3 regions of the Pelosinus baikalensis genome follow, and region 3 is predicted to be linked to each of the others. Evidence: riboswitches for the same ligand, from Rfam matches in the RefSeq annotation. Region 3 holds a riboswitch; each other region holds the start of a gene.
What was found. A riboswitch is a leader RNA that binds a small molecule or an ion and turns the genes downstream of it on or off. The one in region 3 is predicted to bind cyclic di-GMP.
Positions count from the first base shown of each region.

Region 1: another riboswitch for cyclic di-GMP. It lies ahead of LMF89_RS16110 (methyl-accepting chemotaxis protein); the one in region 3 lies ahead of LMF89_RS17495 (EAL domain-containing protein).
Region 2: another riboswitch for cyclic di-GMP. It lies ahead of LMF89_RS01105 (methyl-accepting chemotaxis protein); the one in region 3 lies ahead of LMF89_RS17495 (EAL domain-containing protein).

Region 1 is NZ_JAJHJB010000024.1:30,122-37,580, reverse strand. It holds gene LMF89_RS16140 (HAD family hydrolase) at 242-871, opposite strand; gene LMF89_RS16135 (hypothetical protein) at 906-1,169, opposite strand; gene LMF89_RS16130 (acyloxyacyl hydrolase) at 1,339-1,899, opposite strand; gene LMF89_RS16125 (hypothetical protein) at 2,168-2,518, opposite strand; partial or broken gene LMF89_RS26280 (CapA family protein) at 2,540-2,614, opposite strand; gene dcuC (C4-dicarboxylate transporter DcuC) at 2,736-3,989, opposite strand; gene LMF89_RS16110 (methyl-accepting chemotaxis protein) at 4,371-6,392, opposite strand; cyclic di-GMP riboswitch class I at 6,538-6,623, opposite strand; gene LMF89_RS16105 (DnaJ family domain-containing protein) at 6,822-7,139, opposite strand.
Region 2 is NZ_JAJHJB010000001.1:275,727-283,185, reverse strand. It holds gene LMF89_RS01125 (PTS fructose transporter subunit IIB) at 1-155, shown strand, start outside; gene LMF89_RS01120 (PTS fructose transporter subunit IIC) at 186-1,268, shown strand; gene LMF89_RS01115 (class II fructose-bisphosphate aldolase) at 1,280-2,134, shown strand; gene LMF89_RS01110 (ketose-bisphosphate aldolase) at 2,154-3,020, shown strand; gene LMF89_RS26095 (hypothetical protein) at 3,255-3,548, opposite strand; gene LMF89_RS01105 (methyl-accepting chemotaxis protein) at 3,511-4,968, opposite strand; cyclic di-GMP riboswitch class I at 5,141-5,228, opposite strand; gene LMF89_RS01100 (LysR family transcriptional regulator substrate-binding protein) at 5,489-5,785, shown strand; gene fabD (ACP S-malonyltransferase) at 6,410-7,459, shown strand, end outside.
Region 3 is NZ_JAJHJB010000028.1:25,209-32,667, reverse strand. It holds gene LMF89_RS17515 (sigma-54-dependent Fis family transcriptional regulator) at 1-924, opposite strand, end outside; gene LMF89_RS17510 (Fur family transcriptional regulator) at 1,180-1,599, shown strand; gene murI (glutamate racemase) at 1,647-2,474, opposite strand; gene LMF89_RS17500 (DUF3870 domain-containing protein) at 2,602-2,943, opposite strand; gene LMF89_RS17495 (EAL domain-containing protein) at 3,529-5,304, opposite strand; cyclic di-GMP riboswitch class I at 5,450-5,532, opposite strand; gene LMF89_RS17490 (branched-chain amino acid transaminase) at 5,809-6,723, opposite strand; gene LMF89_RS17485 (ABC transporter ATP-binding protein) at 6,895-7,459, opposite strand, start outside.

The DNA of each region.
Region 1 (7,459 bases), on a different contig from region 3:
ATCGTTTCAAAATCCTAGCAGTTCTTTCATCTTATGCTCATTTTTTAATATCTCTCCAATCCAGCAAGTATCATGTTATGTATTGCGGCTCCGATGGCTTGGATGTGCTTTAGATAAATACCTTGAATTTTAGTATCTACTGCTTTTGTATCGAGAAAGACTGCTAATAAGTTATTATGGGCAGCTTCTCTTTATAAATACTAAATCCTACTTGTATGTAATCTACAGCAATCTTATCACTTTAAATTTGTGCAATTAATTGAATTAAATCATTCATTTTATAATCTGCTTCTGATTGATCAATATAATAATCCTTTTGTACTAAAGCTCCAACAGTTAATCCTGCTAATTTTGCTGCACGAATTCCTAACACTGAATCTTCTACTGCTAATGCCTCTGTTTCTAATAAGTCCAAAGCCTTGACAGCTTTAATATAAATCTCTGGATTCGGTTTGCTTTCTGCGCATTCTTCTCCACTAATCACAAAATCAATATAATTATTAAGTTCGCATTCTTTTATCATTCTTAAAATATCTTTTTTTTCTGAAGATGATGCAATCGCTATTTTAATATTTTTATCTTTTAGTTTTCTAAACACTTCTTTAACTGAAGTGTTCAATACTTCTGAAAAACAAACTTCATGTTCTTTAGAATAATCAACATACTTTTCTCTTAAAATTTTGCGTTTTTTCTCATCATTAGGTATTAATCTTTCCCAAATCATTTCATTAGTTAATCCAACAAAATCTTGAATTTTCCTTGAAGCTGGCTCTATCTTTAATTCATCAAAGAATTTCATTCTTCTTTTAAAATAAAAGTTCTCAGTATCAACTAAAACTCCATCCATATCAAAAATTACTGCTTGTTTCAAATTTCTACCTCCCTATTAATCACTAAACACAATCTCAAAAACTAATCGAATTTTTCTCTAATTTTTCTTCCATTTTATCAACTGCATTCTGTACAAAATTAAGTACTTTATTTACATCTAAAATTGTTGATTTCTCAATTATTTTTTTTATAGAAAAATAGAATATTAAATCTTTTTTCAATTGTTCTTTATCAATTTTAAAATTGCATTTTAAGACATGAATGAATACTTCAATATCTTCTCCAGCAATCAAATGATCTAACCCTATATATGGAACTCCTTCAACTTTAAGGGACACGGGGACAGGTCCCTTGTCCCAATTAAAAACGATAGTTCTAAATTGTTTTTATTTTATCGGTATATCAACTAAAAGAGAAGCTCCCCATGAATCTACTTAGGTAATTATGGGTAGCTTCTCTTTCATAAAGCAGCAGTTCTTTAGATATTCCACTTAGAATTTTGCCAATTTAAAATTTTGCCGCAAACCCCACTGAAACTCCTTGGGCGTTATATCCAGGATTATGAGTTCTAAAACCATTGGAAACATGCATTAGCATATACCCGATATTTACTGAAGAGTTTTCGCTGATTTTATAAGTGAATCGAGGCCCGATCCGCCACATAAAATTATAATATCTTCCTTCAGCCGGAAATATTTTGTCATATACAATAAATCCGCCGCTCATATCTAATGCTTCATATAGCTTTCCAGAAAGTTTTTTTTCATGGCGAATCATGTAAACAGGACCGATGCCGACTGCAGAACTGTCTTTCGTCTGTTGATTATTATCATTTATGTACCCATACGGCCGAGTAATTGTAATGCCTCTATATATAGACCTATTATTTTTTTTCGAAATATTCTCAAATATATGTAGTGATACCGTATCAATATAGCGGTCTTTGAAGTGTGCGTGAGTCAAGTAGTCCCAATCCAGTTCAAGCTTGGAGTCGGCACAATATGACTTTCCCGGCATGAAAATCAGCAAAATATTAATAACAATTACTAAACAAATTAACCTACGCATAATACGACACTCCTCATATGAGTTTTCTATATTGCCAACCATATAGTTGCCATTATGCAAAAATAACCATAGCTCCTTTTCAGAGAGAAACATGGTTAATATTCTATATACCGATTTAGTTCTCCTGTTAAATTATCAAAAATCATATGCTGAGCATGTGGTATTCGCTTACGCAACAATAGTAGCCTACAACCATTGAACGGTTGTAGGCTACTATTTGTTTGCTATTTCTTTACATTTGACCGATACGGTTTAATGGCAAAACGCCTTATTTTAATCCAATCGTTCCTACGCCATCTTTTATCATAATTTTCGTGCCAAATTCTGCCGATAAATCAGCAATATCACGCAAAATTCGTTCTCCGTTTTCTTTATCGGAAAATTGAGGGCGACCGCGACGCGCTCTACCATATTCAAATCCCAGTGAAAGCGGTTTTAAAGTAATTTCATCAATTTCCCCATCCGTCACAGCAAAAGAAACCATGGCCGATTCAAATACTTTAGGATCGACAACCAGTCCTCTTGTTTCATTGGCACTGCGAGCATCCAGTCCATCAGATACAGTATTTTCTACGCCCAAATCATAAAGGTCATAAAATTCTGTTGGCTGTCGTTCCACCGAATCATTTTGGAAAATGAAATCGCCAAGGCTATAAAAAATTGGACGATTTTTATAGATTTCAATACCTCGCCAAATATGTGGACCATGACCAATATAAGCATTGCGGTAAACGCTGCGTAATAAAAGAGTCTCCTGCTGCTACAATAGTAATTTTCCCCACAACAACTCAACACCTCTTTTAAAAATTACTGTTCCAAATGAAGGGTAACAATTTCTACGCTAACAAGAATAACATACCGACTATCATAGCACCTACCATTGGCAAGCAGTTACGCTTTGCGATTTCCATTGGATTGACACCAGCAATACCAGCTATGATAATTGTGGCACCGGCAATTGGTGACATCGTGCGCCCTAGTGTACCACCTAGTGTGGCCATGCTGCCCATTTGCACCACTGACATACCAAAATCTGCTGCATGTGGTGTAATGGCTTGATTAAATGCAAAAGTTGCCGCATCGCCGGAACCAACAACTAATCCCAAAATAAATGGACCGACTGCTGCACAAATCTTAACAATTGCTGGATTGCTCAGCATTGAATCGGTAAAAGCTTTTACAAGTCCAATTGCTGTCAAGCCAGAAACAAATACACCAGCCGCAATGATGATACCAAGAATTTCACCATAAGCTTTCCCCATACCATCGAAGAATGCATTGCTCAAGTTGACAGGATTTTTTCTCGTCACTAACAGCGCAACTAAAGAACCGATAACCATGGCTTGTGGAACATCCATCTTAAATGCCGGAATAATTGCCGTTGCACCTAAAATTAGAATTACAATAGGAAAGATCGGCATCAACGCGTATAGATGTTTTACCTTGAAAGATGCCTCGGCCTCAAAACCCTCGGCTTTATACCCTGTATGCTCTTTTCTGTAATAAGCAATCAACGTAATCAAAATTGTTGCTGTAAGCAAAGACGCAATATTAGCTTTAAAGTGAAATGCGATAACGTCCATAACGCCCACACCGGCAATCTTGGCTACAAACGGATTATGTGCCAAACCTGGATTCAACATGCTGCCATATGTACCGCATTTTACCGCTGCTCCCGCCATCGCCGGATGTACACCTGCCGACATCATCAACGGTACAAAAATCGCCCCTGCAGCCGCTGCCGTTCCCGCAGCACTTGGTAGTGCTACATTGACTGCGTAGGTAGCCAAAACCACACCCGGAATCAAAAGCGGTCGAACTTTGGAAAGACCGTTTGCCATAAGATTAATTAAATGTTTATCACATTCTGTATACTTCATTACCATTGCAAAACCCATAACGGAACAAACTGCTTGAATCAGCCCACTATTGGTCATTTCTTTTGCAAAAGCATTTAAAGAAACCATCGGCGTCCCCGCCACACAAGCCATAATAATACCAGAAGCTAATAATACCAATCGCGCATCATAACGCTTGATCAAAAAGTAAACTGTAATAATTACTACAATAACACCAACAGCAGTCATCATAAAAAAATTCTCTCCCTCTAAAAAATTTATAAAGACATTCATGTAACTTCTTATTTCAAATAAATCTTTCCCCCCTTCCTTTCTTGCTGAATTAAACTAAAAAGACGCTGTTTTTTCTTAAATAAGAAAACAGCGCCCTTGCTATTGACATAATTATATCATATGTTTAGACAAAAATCTACAACATCTGCAGACATTACTATTAGTCAGCCTCATATAGCCAAGGGGTGAATCCCTTTTCAATGGGACACGAGATAGGTTCGTGTCCACATAAAAAATCTAACCCTAATCTTTCCATATTTAATTTTCATTTCAAAATATAAAGAGAATCTACCCATAATCTACTAACAAGGTAGATTATGAGTAGTTTGAAGGAAGCATTTATACTTTAAATTGGGCTATAATAGAGCGAAGTTCCTCAGACATTTTAGATAAAGCTTCACTAGAGGCAGCAATCTCTTCCATTGATGCAGACTGCTCTTGGGCTGAGGCAGAAACAGTCTGGGTATACCCTGTTGTCTCACCATTGATTCTGTCGATTTCTTTAATTGAGGAAACAATTTGCTCACTGCCACCTGCTACCTGCTGAATTGCAGCAGAAATATCTCGGATTTGATTGGAAACCTGTTCAATTAATTTCAATATCTCCCCGAAAGCCTTGCCTGCAATATGAACTACTTCTGAACCTCGCTTGACTTCATTCGTCCCCTCGGCCATTACGTTAACTGCTTTTTCAGTATCACCTTGAATTTCACCAATTAGTACTGCAATATGTTTTGCTGCGTCCTGAGATTGTTCAGCTAGTTTTCGAACTTCTTCCGCTACCACAGCGAACCCTCTGCCCTGTTCACCAGCACGTGCTGCCTCGATTGCAGCATTCAATGCAAGGAGATTTGTTTGACCAGCAATTCCAGCAATGGTATCCACAATTTGACCAATCTCTTTTGAACGATTGCCAAGTTTCTCGACTACCTGAGCTGAGTTCATTACTGTTTTCTCAATATTCTCCATCTGTTTCGTAGTATCTTCTATTGCCTTACCACCATCTTGAGCAGCAAGCGCAGTCTTTTCAGCAGTAGCTGCTACATTACCAGAGTGAGCAGCTACCTGTTGTATACTAGCAGACATCTTTTCAACAGCATCCTCTGCAACATCTACTGCTTGCATTTGAAACGTACTGCCTGAAGATACTTCCGTTATCGTTTCAGCTATTTGATTGGCAGCTACAGAAGATTGTTCTGCGCTTGCCGTAAGTTCCTCGGAAGATGCTGCTACCAGTTCTGCTGAAGTAGCAATTTGTTGAACCAAACTGCGTATTTTTTTTACCATAGTATCAAAATGGATCTCCATTGCATCTAATTCGTCTTTACCATCGGCACTCTGTGCTGCCGTCATACCTAGAGCAGCTACTTGTAAGGTTAAGTCACCTTCTGCCATTTTTTCAATTGCTTTATTCATTCTTATAATCGGCTTTGTTATATTCCTTGAAACCAGAATACCAAAACCACAAGCAGCAATAAGAATCAAACCGATTGTAATAAAGGAGGCTCTTAGAAAGGGGGCCAATTTTACAAGAATTTCTTGTTCCGGTACATTGATCCCCAAGCTCCAATGAGTTCCAGGAATAGGAGCGAAAGCAATGTACTTCGTAATGCCCTCGTCTACGTAATTACCAGTTCCGGTTTCTGCATTTACCATTTTATTAATTACATTTTTAAGTTGATCATTTGCATTAGGATCCTTTAATATATTTGTCTTCATTATTTGGTCTTTATCAGGATGAATGATGGTTAAACCATCACCCTGAATTACGTAGGCATAACCACTTTGTGCAACCTTAATTTGATTAATACGTGAAATGAGAGCATCAATAGGCACTGTACCGCCAAGAGCCCCTATAATCTGGTTATTCTTTTTGATTGGCGCAACCACAGATACCACCAATTTACCATCAGCCTTAGAAATAATTGGATCGGTAGTTGTCGCTTTGCCAGTTGACATGACCTGTTTAAAATATTCACGATCAGCGATATTTGTTCTATCCCCTGATGTATGAATGGATTGCCCCTTTGCATCTACAAGCCAAAACCGTGAATAAATAGGATTTCGTTTGGTCTCTTCTTTTAAATAAGCAAGTGCCCCCTGCGTATCTCCGTTAACAACACTTTGATTCGTTGCCAATATGGAAACCTCAATTTCACGAGTATCTTTCCACGTCCCAATGTCTTCAGCATAGGCATTTGCTCGATGGACAAGATCCTCCTCAGCATCTGAAACCAATATACTTTTTGCATTGTAGAAATTACATACTCCTAGAATGCTTAATGTTACTAATAGCCCAATTACTAAAACAGCTGTAACCTTTACCTGAATACTTTTCTTCACCCATGTAAGCAAATTCATAAAAAAAATTCTCCCCCATCCATTTTTCACTTATCTTCAAAATTGCCAACTTACTATATTGAACCTACCTATCCCGCCATAAAAAATAGCACCCGCCCAAGGCAAGTGCTAATTAACTCATCACGATTCACTTAATTTATGATTCACTAGCAACCTGGCAATCATAGACAACTCGTCTTTAGACCCATAGCTTTGCGTCCCAACTTTTCAATTGGTTTGCCAAAATATTCTTTTCGATATTGTCTATTCTACACCCTATAACCTGTTTCGTCAATGAACGTAGAAATGCAGCGTATAGGGACACAAGACAGGTTCCTTGTCCCTATGAAAAATGATAACTTGAAATTGTAACATATTTTATCGTTATGTCAATAAGAGAAGCTACCCATCTAATCAGTATCTTGAAAAACTAACCGTTTATTTCAATTTCTAGCGTTTTCTTCGTTCCATCAGAACGTCATAAAACATTTTCTTTTCCGTAAGCTTTTTCTGTATAACAGCTTTTTCTTCCCCAGCAGCAGTTTGCAACTCTTCTTCCAAACTGGTAATTTCTTTGCGCAACTCCATTTCCGGCGGCAACGAGCCTGAATTCTGCATAACCAAAAATGCTCCACGCTGTTCCGGAGGAACAAACGTGAGATCAGTAAGTTGCAAAGGTTTGCCCTGGCCGGGTAAATCGTTGAATGCTCCCTGTTTCATTGCCCTTTTAATATTTTGCTCTATAATCTTGTTAATTCCGTCATTCACTTTCCACCAGTCCCTTCCTTTTGATATTTAATCCGATCTTTATATCATCATAACTAGGTATAGATTAGTTACCCTCTGTGCTGGCAATAATGATTGATTTACCACTACTTGACTTGCTAAAACACTGAGATAAATCTACCTTTATTGTTAAACGTCTCCTCAATGGCCATATCAATATTTTTCATGCTTAATATGATTGGAGTTGAACATTTCTATTGCCTGAACAGGCTGAGCGGAGCTTTTTGTTGCTATATAATCGACATTTATCCAGTCATTCCCCCTACTACTCGGTAGGCCCTAGGGAGTTGTTGCCTAGCCGA
Region 2 (7,459 bases), on a different contig from region 3:
TTAAGAATGCAGATATCGTAATCGTAGCAGCCGATATCAACGTTGGTGGTAAAGAACGATTTGCAGGCAAGAAAATTCTCAATATTCCAACCAATATTGCTATTAAATCGCCAAAATCAATCATAAAAAAGATCCAGGCTGACTTAGGACTATAATTAAATATGGATAATTAGAGGAGAGATAGTATGCTCAAAAAATTACAACTTAAAAAACATGCAATGACGGGTATTTCCTATATGTTGCCTCTGGTTGTAACAGCGGGACTTCTTATTGCTATTGGAAATCTCTCAGGCGGATCAGTCATAAAAAATTACAAAGAAGCGTATTCAATTGCTGATGCGCTGGTTTCTCTGGGTGTATTTGGCATGGGTTTAATTGTTCCGGTAATAGCAGGTGCTATTAGCTATTCCATTGCTGATCGTCCAGGTATTGCTCCGGGTTTAATGATGGGCTTAATAGCGAATGCAATTGGTGCTGGTTTCCTAGGTGGCATGTTAGGAGGATATATCGTTGGCTATTTCGTACAATATTTAAAAAATAATTTGAAAGTACCAGTATGGGCTCAAGGTCTAATGCCAATGATGATTTTACCCTTAATTTCAACTATGATTGTAGGCTTACTTATGTTCTATGTAATTGGTACTCCCATCGTTTGGTTAACAGCAACACTAACAGAGGTATTAAAAGGTTTGCAAGGTGGCTCAAGATTTATATTCGGTTTAGGAATGGGCGCGATGGCAGCATTTGACTTTGGCGGACCAGTAAATAAAGTTGCTTCATTATTTGCAGATGGTTTATTAGTAGAAGGAATATATGGACCAGAAGCTGTTAAAATTCTTGCATCCATGGTTCCGCCATTCGGCGTTGCATTATCATGGATCATAGCAAGGAAAAAATATTCAAAAGAAGAAGCAGAAAATATTAAAATTGCATTCCCCATGGGCGTTGCGATGATAACGGAAGGAGTTATTCCCATTGCAGCCAGAGATCCAGTTCGTGTTATCGCTGCTTGTTCCATAGGGGCAGCCATAGGTGGCGGATTTTCCATGCTTTGGAATGTAGGAAGCCCCGTGCCTTCAGGCGGTATGTTTATCGTGCCTGCCATGGAGAATCCAATAGGATTTTTAGCTGCCTTATCCATTGGCACAGTGATAACGGCTGCAATATTAGTGTTAACGAAAAAAACGGCCTCAGACGATTCATTCTTTGATGAAGAAGATGAAAGCGTAGATTTATCAGAACTTAACATCACAGATCAAATTAGATGAGAGGGTGAAACATGTACGTTTCAATGAAAGAAATGCTCAAAAAAGCAAATGAAGGATATTATGCAGTTATGGCAATTAATTGTTTTAATCTAGAAACGATTAGAGCTGTCATTACTGCAGGGGAACTTGAAAAAGCACCAATCATCGTAAATATAGTACAAGATCATTTAGTAAGACATTGTGATAGTGGTTTAATTGCTCCCGTTGTGAAAATGTTAGCAGCAAGTTCCGATGGAGAAGTTGCTTTAAATTTGGATCATGGTACAGAGTATCAATATTTAACCCAGGCAATGATAAGTGGGTTTTCTTCTGTAATGGTGGATGCTTCTCGCTATGATTTAAGGGGAAATATTGAATTCAGCAAAAAGATTGTGGAATTTGCCAAAGAATACAATGTAAGTGTCGAAGGCGAAATTGGCTGCATGGGAACCAATGAAGATGGTTCTTTTACACAAACTGCAATGTATTCAGACCCCGATGAAGCAAAGCTCTTCGCAGAGGAAACAGGAGTTGATGCTTTAGCGATATCTTTTGGATCATCTCATGGAAACTATCCAGATGGAATTGTGCCAAAATTTGATTTCCAGCGATTAAAAGCAATTAAAGATAAAACAAAAGTACCTCTTGTTTTACATGGAGGATCAGGTTCTGGTGAAGATAATATTTTGCAGGCAGTACAGTTTGGCATTAATAAGATCAATGTTGGCTGTGATTTTTTCAATGCGTGCGCAGAAAGCACGAAAGTCCAATTTAAAGAAACCCCTGATAAGAACTACTTTGAATTAATTCACCAAGTAGAAAAAGACAGTATTGAGAAAGTTAGATATTATATTCGATTAGCAGGATCAAGTGATAAATCAATATAAAATATGAGGAGAGACGCACATGTTAATGAATATGAAAGAATTGTTGAAAGTCGCGCAGAAAAATCAGTTTGCAGTACCTGCATTCAATATCGGCAGTGGACAAATTTTAACAGCAGTGGTTCAAAGTGCAGAAGCAATGCAATGTCCAGTAATCTTAGCAATTCATCCAGATGAATTATCCTTTTTAGGAGATAGCTTTGTTGAATCCTGCAAAGCAGAAGCTAACGCAGCCAAAGTACCAATGGTTATTCATTTAGATCATGGTGGAAGTTTTGAACAAGTAATGCGTGCAATTCAATGTGGTTTTACTTCCGTAATGATTGATGGCTCCCATTTGTCATATGAAGACAATATTGAAATAACCAAAAAAGTTGTAGGAGCAGCCCATCCAATTCATATTTCAGTAGAAGCAGAATTAGGAACAATAGGGACTACTGGGACCTCTGCTGAGGGGGGAGCAAGCGAGATTATATACACTGATCCTAAGTTAGCAAAAGACTTTGTTGCCAAAACTGGAATTGATACATTAGCAGTTGCTATTGGAACGGCTCATGGTATTTACCCGAAAGGAATGAAGCCAAAACTTAGGTTGGATTTATTAAAAGAGATAAGAGATGTTGTTATGGTTCCATTAGTTTTACACGGAGGTTCATCAAATGCAGATGAAGAGATTGCGGAATCCGTAAAAATCGGAATCTCTAAAATAAACATTTCTAGCGACGTAAAAGCAGCTTACTATAAAAAGGTGCGTGAAGTGTTAAAAGATAATGAAGGTTGGTATGAACCCAACGCTATTTATCCGCCATGTATAGCAGCAGCACGTGAAGTTATTGAATTCAAGATGAATTTATTTAACGCAGTGGATAAAGTGAAATTATATAAATAAAAAAGTTTTTAGCCTCATAGCCTATTGAATCTACAATGATTCACATCCAGTTACTTTTTAGATCACTTTACAGGAAAATCAAATCTTTTTGGGAAAAATTTAGAGACATAATTCGCCTTTATTTGGTGAATTATGTCTCTCTTTGACATATTTCTGCAAAAGTTCCATATATCAAGCAGATGAAATTATTCTCTCTCATTAAGCGCTTAACGCGGTAACTACCGACATTGGCGCTTAAATGTGAAACTTACCGACTGCTTGCCGTAAATTCATTGCCAAATTAGCTAACGCTTGGCTGGAGGAGGCTATTTCCTGCATTGATGCTGATTGTTCCTGGGTCGCAGCCGATACGGTCTGGGCTTCACCCGATGCTTTTTTACTAAGTGTGTCGATCTGTTTTACTGATTCGACAATCCGTTGGCTGCCAACAGCCATTTGTTCTATCTCAGTAGATATTTCTTTTATTTGATTCGAGACTTTATATATTAGATCAGCTATTTCCTGAAAGGCTTTTCCGGAAGCGTTCACTACTTGCTCCCACCTTAACTTCCCTGGTGCCATCATTCATGGCATCTACAGCTTTGTCGGTATCTCCTTGTATTTCCCCAATTAAAGAGGCGATTTGTTTCGCTGCATCTTGTGATTGTTCCGCAAGTTTACGGACTTCTTCTGCAACTACAGCAAAGCCCCGTCCTTGCTCTCCTGCACGTGCAGCTTCTATGGCAGCGTTTAGAGCCAGTAAATTCGTTTGTCCTGCAATACTGGAAATCGTATCAACAATCTGTCCAATTTCTTTGGAACGCTCTCCCAATTTGGCAACTACTTGTGCAGAGGAGATGACCGTCTGCTCGATAGAGGCCATTTGATTTACTGCCTTATCAACGGACTTGTTACCTTCGTTGGCTTTTTCTGCTGCTAAAGACGATTGTTCAGCCACCTGATTTGTATTAGCTGAAACTTGCTGGATACTAGCTGACATATTTATGACAATCTCCGAGGTGCCATTGGCGACACTTAACTGTTCGTCCATTCCATTAGCTACATCGGTAATGGCCCCGGCAACCTGATTAGCAGCTTGAGATGATTGGTCAGCGCTGGCAGTCAATTCTTCGGAAGAGGCAGCCACCTGTTCCGCAGAGTCATTGACATGCTGCATCAATGTACGGATGCTGGCACGTGTGTTTGCCAAGGCATCTGCCAATTGTCCAAATTCATCTTTACTGGAAAATGTACGGGGCTTGTCACTAAAATCACCAGCAGATAATTGATTGCAAAATAATACCATCGTATGTAAGGGTTTTGTTATAATCTTGGTAATGTACCAGCCTAATAATCCTAATAGTAAAGAAGACATTAAAATGATACTAATCATAATCTGCGTTGCTTTTACAACCGATTCATGATTGTTTGCATTCATTTGCTCTGATAATGCGGTGTAATAATCCATAAGATTTCGTAAGCTGCCAGTAAGGTCATTTGTCAATGGTTCTACTTCTTTAACATATGCCGCATAAGCCTCTGCATTTTTCTTTTCCTGTGTCAACTTAATAACTTGATCTCTCGCTGAAATCTGCTTTTCTAGAGCGCTTTGTACTTTATCTAATAATTCTTTACCTTGTGAGTCTGTAGGAATTTTCTCAATTTCTGCAAGTGCGTTCCTAATTAGGGTTGAGCGATTATCAATATTACTTCTTAACTTTTGATTCTTTTTCTCATCAGTTGAAACCATCAGCTCTATTGTTGCTGCGATTGATCCTCTGACATTCGTAGCACTTTCATTTACCAGTTTAACTGGAACCAATCGGTCCTTATACATCAAATTCATATTCGTATCTGACTGTCTAAGATAATGATACCCTGTATATCCGACAACCCCCATACATAAAAAACCGATAAAGACTAGTATTATTAATTTTAATTGGACTTTCATATTTTCAATAAATTGCATTTTTCCCCTCTCCTTTTAAAAATTTTCCAAGCTGATTTAGTCAATCGGCGTATTCGAATATCTAAATCAATTAAAATAGTAATGGTGAAATCTTTCATACCTCCTCGTTGGTAGTTTTTTAAACAATAAAAGACGGTCAGGAATATCCCGACCGTCTACATGCGTGACTAAGCATGGCGGCCTGGCAATCTTGATCGTGTAACGACTGTAGACCCATAGCTTTGCGTCCCTGCTTTTCAACAGGTTTGCCAATATATTTAATTTGTTTGCTAATCGTTGCATTTTTTGTTACATATTATTGCACATAATGTCAAAAAAATACCAATTTTTATGTTGTCATTGTATAATAGGGATAAGGTATAATCAAATACTTATTATTTTATATCCGATATAGTTTTTCTCTATACCAGATATAAAACTAATATGTATTTGAAAGATTAAGTTTCGACTGATCGTTCATGCAAGGGCGGATGATGGCAGTGCAAAGCCTTGTGGCTGAGCTGACAAACAGAAAAGGAAGATGAATGGCTGTGACAGAACGGATTCTATTTTACAAAAAGCCAATATCAATCCAATGATTATACTGACTACCAAAAGCTATGAAACTGCAAGACGGCTTTCTTGTGAAGGGATTGGCATAACCTTTGTTCCGCTGCAATATTTGCAAATTTTTCCTGGTATCTATCAACCTGCCTACTATTATATCAATGAAAAATATGAGCCCTATTGGACAATGTGTGTAGCGGTTCAGAAAAATGCATATATTTCTAAAGCTGCACAGCTATTTATTCAAATCGTGAATGAAAGGTTTGGATAAACCCCTGCGGAGTAGTGCTGCGCATCTGATAGGATAAGGCTTATAATGTAGAAAGCTAATAAAGAGAAGATACCCATAATCTATCTGATTACTAGATTATGGGCATCTTCTCTTTTAGTTTTAAAAGTATAGAGATGTTAACAAATCCTTTCCCCTTGGCACTTAATTGAAAGATGTCAGAATGTTACAAATATGTAAATAGGTTGACAAATACAATAAAAACGGTTATTATTTCCATATACAAACACAAATCAGTAAGCTTCTTTGGCGGGAATCCTTTGATATGTGTGGTTGCTTTGGTATGCTTTTTTAGTATGCTTTTTTAGTATGCGTATTTTTAGCGTGAAAGAATAATAACCCACAAATCAGTAAGCTTCTTTGGCGGGAATCCACTGATTTATGGGCTGCTTTGGCATATTTTACATATGCACGCATTAATTTTAGCATAGTAACGGAGATTTGTAAATGATAAATTTTTGTGGTTTTTTTTTGTTAAAAATTAAGAAATTAAAGATATCCCAAACTTATGACGTTTTAACTCCTTTTAGTCAGGAAATTAAAAAACTTGAAAGATTAAAAGAGAGTTTTAATTAGAAAATTATTATGAAAGGGGATAGAAAAGAAATGATTACGTATGTTTTTCCTGGTCAAGGTTCCCAGAGTAAAGGAATGGGGGGAACACTTTTTGATGAATTTAAAGAATTAACGGCAGAGGCAGATGTAATTTTAGGATATTCGATTAAGGAACTTTGTTTGGAAGATGTAGACTTAAATTTAAGTCAAACCCAATATACTCAACCTGCTTTATATGTAGTAAATGCACTAAGCTATCTTAAAAGAATTGAAGAAACTGGGATAAAGCCCGATTTTGTTGCCGGTCATAGTTTAGGGGAATATAATGCATTATTTGCGGCAGGAGCATTTGATTTTGCAACAGGATTGAAACTGGTGCAAAAGAGAGGCGAGCTAATGAGTCATGCTACCGGGAGTGGTATGGCCGCAGTGATTGGGTTAAATGAAGAGCAAATAGCTGATGTTTTAAAACAAAATAATTTGCAGAGTATAGATATTGCAAATTATAATTCACCGACTCAAATTGTAATTTCGGGTTTGAAAACTGACATTGAACATGCTCAGCCTATTTTTGAGGGGATTAAGGACGTAAAAATGTTTGTTACCTTAAAAACAAGCGGAGCTTTTCATTCTCGTTATATGGAAGGGGCTAAAAGAGAATTTGAAACCTTTATAAATAGCTTTGAATTTTTCCAATTAGCGATACCTGTAATTTCCAATGTTCATGCCAGACCATATAAACAATCTGATATTAAACAAAATATAGTGGAACAAATTACACATCCAGTGAAATGGACAGAAAGTATTAGATATTTGATGGGGCTTGGAGAAATGGAATTTAAAGAAATTGGATCAGGTAAAGTTTTAACCGGATTAGTTCAACGGATTAAAAGAGAAGCGGAGCCATTGGTAATTAAAAGTGCTGAAAAGCAAGTTCAAAATGTTCTACCTTCATGTTTAGGGAGTTCTGAGTTTAAAAAGGATTATAACCTTACATATGCTTATGTAACCGGTGGAATGTATCGGGGAGTAGCGTCCAAAGAAATAGTAGTAAAAATGGGCAAGGCAGGAATGCTAGGCTTTTTTGGTACGGGAGGCTTG
Region 3 (7,459 bases):
AGCCAAACAATGATTTGTTCCATTAGAGCCAGGCACTGATAGCTTAATACCAGAATACGATTTCTTATGGTGCAGCATCTCTTTCGTGACAGGTGATATTTCTTTAAAAATAGTATCAATCGAGCAGCCGATCATGTTTTGGTCATTGCGATTGAGCATTTGTTTCGTAATAGTATTTACGTCTTTAATAATGCCACATTTATCAATGAGGATCACACCGTCTGACATAGCATTAAAAATACTTTCCAGATGTTTATTCACTAAAATCATTTCATTTTGTTTCTGCTGCATTTTTAGCTGCATGGAAATTGCCTCTGAAGCCGCGGCCACCATGCCCAGAGTATGAGAATTTTTCTCATGTACAGGCCCGGAAATATCTAGTACGGCAACCATTTCTCCTTGTCTATTAAAAATGGGGGCTGCCGAACAAGTCCAGCAGTGATGCGGTTGTGAAAAATGCTCCCAGCCTGAGACTTGAGCCGGCTTTCCCGTAGCTAACGCAAGTCCAATTGCATTTGTCCCCACGCTTGCCTCTGACCAATTAGCTCCAAGAACAAAGTTAAGATATTGTGCATTCTTTAAACGTTCCTTATCACCAAAAGATTCTAATATATATCCTTTAATATCCGCCAATACGATAATGAATCCCGTATTGGAAAACGTTTTATAAAGATTTTTCATAAAAGGATTGGCAATACGAATCGTCCTTTCGTTCTTATCTAGCAGCTCTTTAAGCTCATTACGCCCTAATTCAATTTGCCCTCGACCTTCTGTAGGGTTCATGTTTCGATTGGCACATTTTTCCCATGACTTAGCAACCAAAGGCGAAACAATTCCTGCTGCGATTTTTCCTGAACGAATAAATTGATTCCAAGCTATCCCCATATTATGACCAACGGGCTCACCGAGAACATTCATATCCATGAACTCTTCCCTCCAATCAGTACGCAAAGCTTCTTACTAATCCTTTGTTTCGAATTTTCAGTCTTAAGAAATCTCAATATCCTAAAGTGATGAAATGACTAAACAGCACCCTTATTAAAAATTCTATGAAATACTGCATTACTTCATTACTTCTCACCTATATTCCTGCAATTTTTTAAAATTCTTCTATGAATTGCAATTTATCCATCAATACTGTAGAATACAGTAACATTATTATTGAGGAGAGATCTATAAATGGAAAAGTTTATTACGCTCCTGCGCGAGAAGGGATATAAAATAACACCGCAGCAACGAGCTGTAATCACTGCATTTATGGGCTGCGACAGATTTGCCACTGCACAGCAAATACTAGACCATGTAAAGCAGTTATATCCTGATGTCAGCTTAGATACGGTATATCGCAATTTAACATTGTTAGTGAACCTTGGAATCATCTGTGAAATTCATACCCCCGGTAAGGATAGTAATATATATGAGCTTATTACTACAGAGCATCATCATCATTTAGTCTGCCTGGAATGCGGTAAGACAGAATGTTTAGACTTCTGCCCTATCAATAAAGAGAGTTTTGATTTAATTGATAAAAAGCATTTTAAAATAATTTCCCATTCTCTTGAATTCTATGGTTATTGTGCAAGTTGTCATACTCAATAATAAAAGATAAGAACCCGCGAAAATTACACGGGTTCTTATCTTTTATATCAAATATCTTTTTTATATGGAACTACTCCTTCTAGATTTCTTTCTAAAAACAAGCATCTTGAAGTGTCCATAATGTTCTCGGCAATCCTGCGTACCTGCTGCGCCTGCCCTGAAAAATATAACCTCCCTACTCCTGCATTGCCATTTTCATTTAAAATCCCAGCATTGCTAAGCACATTCCTAATTTGATTAGCCGTTTCTTCTGCTGGATCAATCACCTTCACTTGATCTCCCATGAATTCTTTTATTAATCCACTTATATACGGATAATGAGTGCAAGCTAATAATAACGTATCTATTTTCTCTTTTTTTAAGGGGGTTAGGTATTCAGTAATTGCATCTTCTATTTCTATACCAGTCAACTTTCCTTGTTCAATGAGAGGCGCAAATTTAGGGCAAGTCTGAGCGTACACTTTACTCTCCGGTTTTAATGCTAATAAAGTTTTGTGGTGCATCCCACTATGAATCGTCACCTCTGTTCCAATAACACCGATACGTTTATTGGTACTGGCAGCTATCGCTTGCTGTGCCCCTGTGCTCATTCCTACTATTTTAAAGTCATGATTCTTCTGAAACTCGTCCAATCCCAGTACAGTAATGGTATTACAGGCACTTACAGCTATTTTTAAATTACAACGATCAAAAAAAGACAACATTTGATTCACAAATTCTCGTATTTGCCATGGATTTCGAGTGCCGTAAGGAGCACGTGCCGTATCGCCAAAGTAGATGAGATCCTCTTGTGGCAATACCTTTTTTATTTGACTGTAAACACTAAGACCGCCAATACCTGAATCAAATATTCCAATTGGCAAACCACCTTTCATGATATCTCCTCCTTATTAAATAAAAAAATCCAGCAAAGCAATCCTGATAAAAGGATTGCTTTGCTGGATTTCATTTACGTTAGTAATAAATGAAGCAGCCACATATGCTTTTTGCCTAAGAGTGGCACTACTCTGTCACTTGTACATGAATGCCTTTTTTTATACTGTTATATTTCTTTTGTGCTTCTTTAAATGCTACAATAATCGCTTTCTGAGAAGCGCCAAAATAGCGATTTTCCACTTCTACGCGAATGATCTCACTATCCGTAGTTAAACTCTTATTACTAAAAATGGTAGTTATAAAATCATTCGTTAGACTGATTGCAAATGTACTGCTGCACGTAATAATGTTTCCAGAGTCTTTATCTACTACGAAACAAATGGAAAAGCGTCCATACTGATGAGTTACTGCGTCATTCTGCGGTGACTTGGCATCACCCACAATGCAAATAGTGTTAGGTCCAAACATAGAATTCACCTACAATTCTTATGCTTTAAGGATAACATCGCAGATAATAAATTGTCAATACCATTACAAATCGTGTAGCAAAGATACCAAAAACAAAATCCATATCAAATTCCCTTATTAACTAAATAATGCCATGATGGAGTGGCTAACTGTATATACTACTAACACACCTGCAAAAATCACGATTGGACTTTCCTTCCAACTTTCCTCTGTCTCATTCATTGTTATCATCACATCCTTGCTTATCCTTAGCGTTCTGTCTTTATTATTGCCGCCATATAGGATAAATATTACAATTCAATAAAAATAACTAGTACCTTGTCAGCTTTAAAACGGTAGGATAATGGCGAGGCTATTTTTCGCAACACAAGGCGGAGGAGGGAAGCATACCGGGAGTATGCCGACCGACGACAACGAAGGGGTGCGGAGAATAGACTGTCAGTATTCACTGATTTAGGGCTGATAAGGTACTGGCTTACAGGCTATAAAAAAACAAAAATGGATTTCTTATATAATCACCTCTGCTGATTAGAGAACGTGATTATATGAGAAATCCATTATCCTTTATCATTTTTAGCAAATTACTTAACTAACTCCTAAACGAACGCAGCAGAACTTGTTTTCCTCTACTAAAATAGGGCTTGGTTTTCCTATATAGTATCCTTGTACATAATCCAAACCAATTCTTTTGGCTTCCAGGAAAATAGACTCTGAACTAACGTATTCAGCGATGGTTCGAATACCAAGCTGCTTGGCAAAATACACTATGCTTTCAACAATGGCGACCATTGCAGGATTTGTTCCAATTTCACTAATTAATGAGCCATCAATTTTAATATAATGAGCTCCCATATTTAGAATATAGGCAAAGTTTGAGTAACCGCTGCCAAAATCATCAATTGCTATTTTGGCACCAGAAGCTTTTATTTTTTTGATAAAGAAAGTTAGATCGTCTGGGTTCTTAAATTCTTCTGATTCAACAAATTCAAAAGTGACTCTTTTCGCGATGCAAGAGTCTTCCAATAATTCTCCAATTAATTCTTGTACTCCATGGTCTAAAATATCCGCGGCACTTAGATTGATGGAAAAATCAACATCTTTGTCTGCGAAGTGAGTAAAAGATTTTTCTAAAACAACTTCTGTCAAACGAGGATACAGCTTAGTTTTCTTAATAATAGGCAAGAATGTTCCAGGTGAAATCACCTGCCCATCTCGGCCAAGCAGACGAACCAATACTTCGTATTTACTAATTTCAAAAGTAAGAGTATTCATGATCGGCTGATAATATACCATAACCCGATCTTCCTGTATTGCATCTTGTACTTCATGTATCCAATGAAGATTATTGCGATGAGTCTCCTTCATAGGCAAGTCATCATGATACACTTTTAGCGGCAAACAGTATTGCCTGGCGTATTCCAAAGCCATTTGTGCTTTTTCTAAAGGCTTATCCTTCGTAATTGCAATACCGATAGTAACAAAAAGATAAGAACTATGACCATGAATTTTAAAAGGCACTTTTTCAATTACATTATGAATATTCAGCATCCAATCACTAAAGTTCTTCTCATTCCCCTCATTAGCTAGAATGGCATATTCATCACCTGCTAAACGGTATAATTTATAGTGATATGGTTCTATCAGCTTTATCAGACGTTCTGCCAGTTCCAGCAATAAATCATCTCCTGCCTGATAGCCGTAAAACTCATTGATCGTGCGAAATTGCTCTACATTAATAATTGCTAAATGAGGTTTCTCCGCATCTTTCATATCTTCATTCAGCTGCAGACGATTGGGAGTTGTCGTAAGTTGATCAGTATACATCTGTTTTTGCAGCTGTATTGCCTTTTCTTGTACCCGCTCTTCCAAATTTTTATTAAGCTTTTGCACTTCGTGCAAGGCTTGCTGCCTCAGCATTTTTTCATTGGACAGAGCGAGTAGCATCTCATTCATTTCTCCTGCCAAAATAGCAATTTCATCAGTTCCTGATACGCATAGGGTTGATGACAGGTCCTGGGTCTTGGTTATGTAAACGATACTCCTAATTAATGAATACAAACGACGAAATAAGATTTTTTCTAATATCATTGGTAAAAGAAAACTAAAAATCAAACCACTACACAATATCAAAATAGCTCCATAGTAAATACTTTTTCGACCTACTAGATGTAAATGCTGCTCTTCTAAGAAAGGCATCGTAAGAGCGAGATTCTCATACCTACCAGTAGCTGAATTTTCAATAGAAATTTGTTTTTCCTCAAATTGCTGATCCAATGAATAATGTAAAGAAGCATATACACAAAAAATAAATAGACCAAAGGTTACTATCACTAGCATTGTTATTTTGGATCGCAGGGTCAACTATATCATCTCCTATTTCCCGGTAATTAATAATTCTTATGGCTCTACGATATAAGAGCCAAAAAGGACACAGAGAATAAAGAATATGAAATAAAGCACCAGCTATAGAAAGCGGGTGCCAATTTAATAATTACAATGTAATTATATTCGCAACCTGGCAGTCATAGACAATTCCTTAGACCCACGGCTTTGCGTCCTTACCTTTCAGTAAGTTTGCCCAATATTAACTTTTGAAATTTTTGTCAAATTATACATATAATTGTATTGCCTTATTATTATTAAGTCAAGTAAAACTTAAGGACTAAAGTCCTCCAAGCAAGGATCTTTTTTTTAGAAAACCTCTATGCATCCTTAAAAAACAAAAAAATTGAACCGCGAAGACGCGCAACCTCACGGTTCATTGCCTTCTTACATAACTCTATACATTAAACGAATCAAATCACAAAGGTACAATGTCGCATCAGCGGCATTGTACCTTTGTGATTCATAAAATCTACAAAACTTTTAATATACAGGTGTGCAAAAATCCGAATATGTCTTTATTTTGGACGTAGCAACCTGAAAGAATAATTCTTTGAGTTTACGGCACACAGGGCCTTGATGACCATTGCCAATTTTTCGGTCATCCACTTCAACAACAGCCACCACTTCCATCGCTGTACCGCTGAAGAAAACTTCATCCGCTGCATATAATTCCGTTCTGGTAATACTGCGCTCAATCACTTCAATGCCAAGCTCTTGGCGTGCCAAACGCATCACTGTATCTCTGGTAATACCTTCAAGAATATTGTCAGATGGAGGTGGAGTAATTATTTTCCCATTGCGAACCATAAATACATTTTCCCCCGGTCCTTCACAAACATGACCATTGCGTGTTAGAAACAAAGCCTCATCATACCCTTTGCTCACTACTTCTAAAGAAGCCAGAGCCGAATTAAGATAAGCAGCTGTAGGCTTAGTGCGAGGTGGCAGCATGTTATCCCCTAAGCGTTCCCAAGAAGTAAATGCAGCCCGCAGTTCATCTTTGCCAGTAAAGTTACCCATAGGCTGACAATAGATTACAATTCGATTATCATCATCTAATAAGGTAGGAGCAACATGATTGGAGCCCTTAAATGCAACTGGCCTGATATAGGTTGTCGTCTGAAGATTATTTTTCTTAAGCAATTCAATCGTAGCTTGACATAACTCATCTACAGTATAAGGAATATTAATATACAACACTTTGCAGGATTGCAGAAGACGTTCATAATGTTCTCTTAGGCGAAATACATACAGCTGTTTTTCAGCCTCATCCCAATAAGCCCGTATTCCTTCAAAACAACCGAGCCCATAGTTAAATCCTTTACAGCGTACACTGATATGTACTTCGCTCTCCAAAACAATCTTTCCCTCATAAAAAACATACATATTTTCCATTCCTACAGTTCCTCCCCATTCTAATGCAATCTCTTTCGAAAACCATCTATAGCCAAAAACAGGCAAAGGACTGAGCATAACTATAAGCGTAGGTTAAGTACAACGGCGAAGCGTTAGCTATGCTCATCCTTTGCCGTCCTAAATGAGATTTCCCTAGAGACTGCTAATCATTTATTTTTTGCCGCCTAGATAGGCTTCCATAACCCGTAGATCTTTAGCAATATCCACAGCCTGGCCGTGGAGACTAATGCGTCCCGTTTCTAATACATAGGCGTACTTAGCAATCTTTAATGCCTGCCTTACATGTTCCACAAGCAATACCGTAGTTCCTTCTTGGTTAATTTCCTGAATGACCTTAAAAATATCCGCCACTACCAGCGGTGCTAACCCCATTGAAGGTTCATCAAGAAGCAATAATTCGGGTCTCGACATCAATGCTCTGCCAATAGCCAGCATTTGTTGCTGACCACCCGAAAGAGTTCCTCCTAATTGGGCTTTTCGCTCTTCCAGTATGGGAAATCGTTGAAAGATCCGGTGCAAGTCTGCCTGCACTTCATTATCTTTGCGCTGGCAAGCTCCCATCTCCAAATTTTCCAATACCGTCATTCGCGACAGTATGCTGCGTCCTTCCGGTACTAGAGAAAGTCCTAAACTCACGATTTTATGGGTTGCTATTCCACTAATATTTTGACCTTTGAAGAAAATCTGACCGGACTCTGGTTTAATCAATCCCATA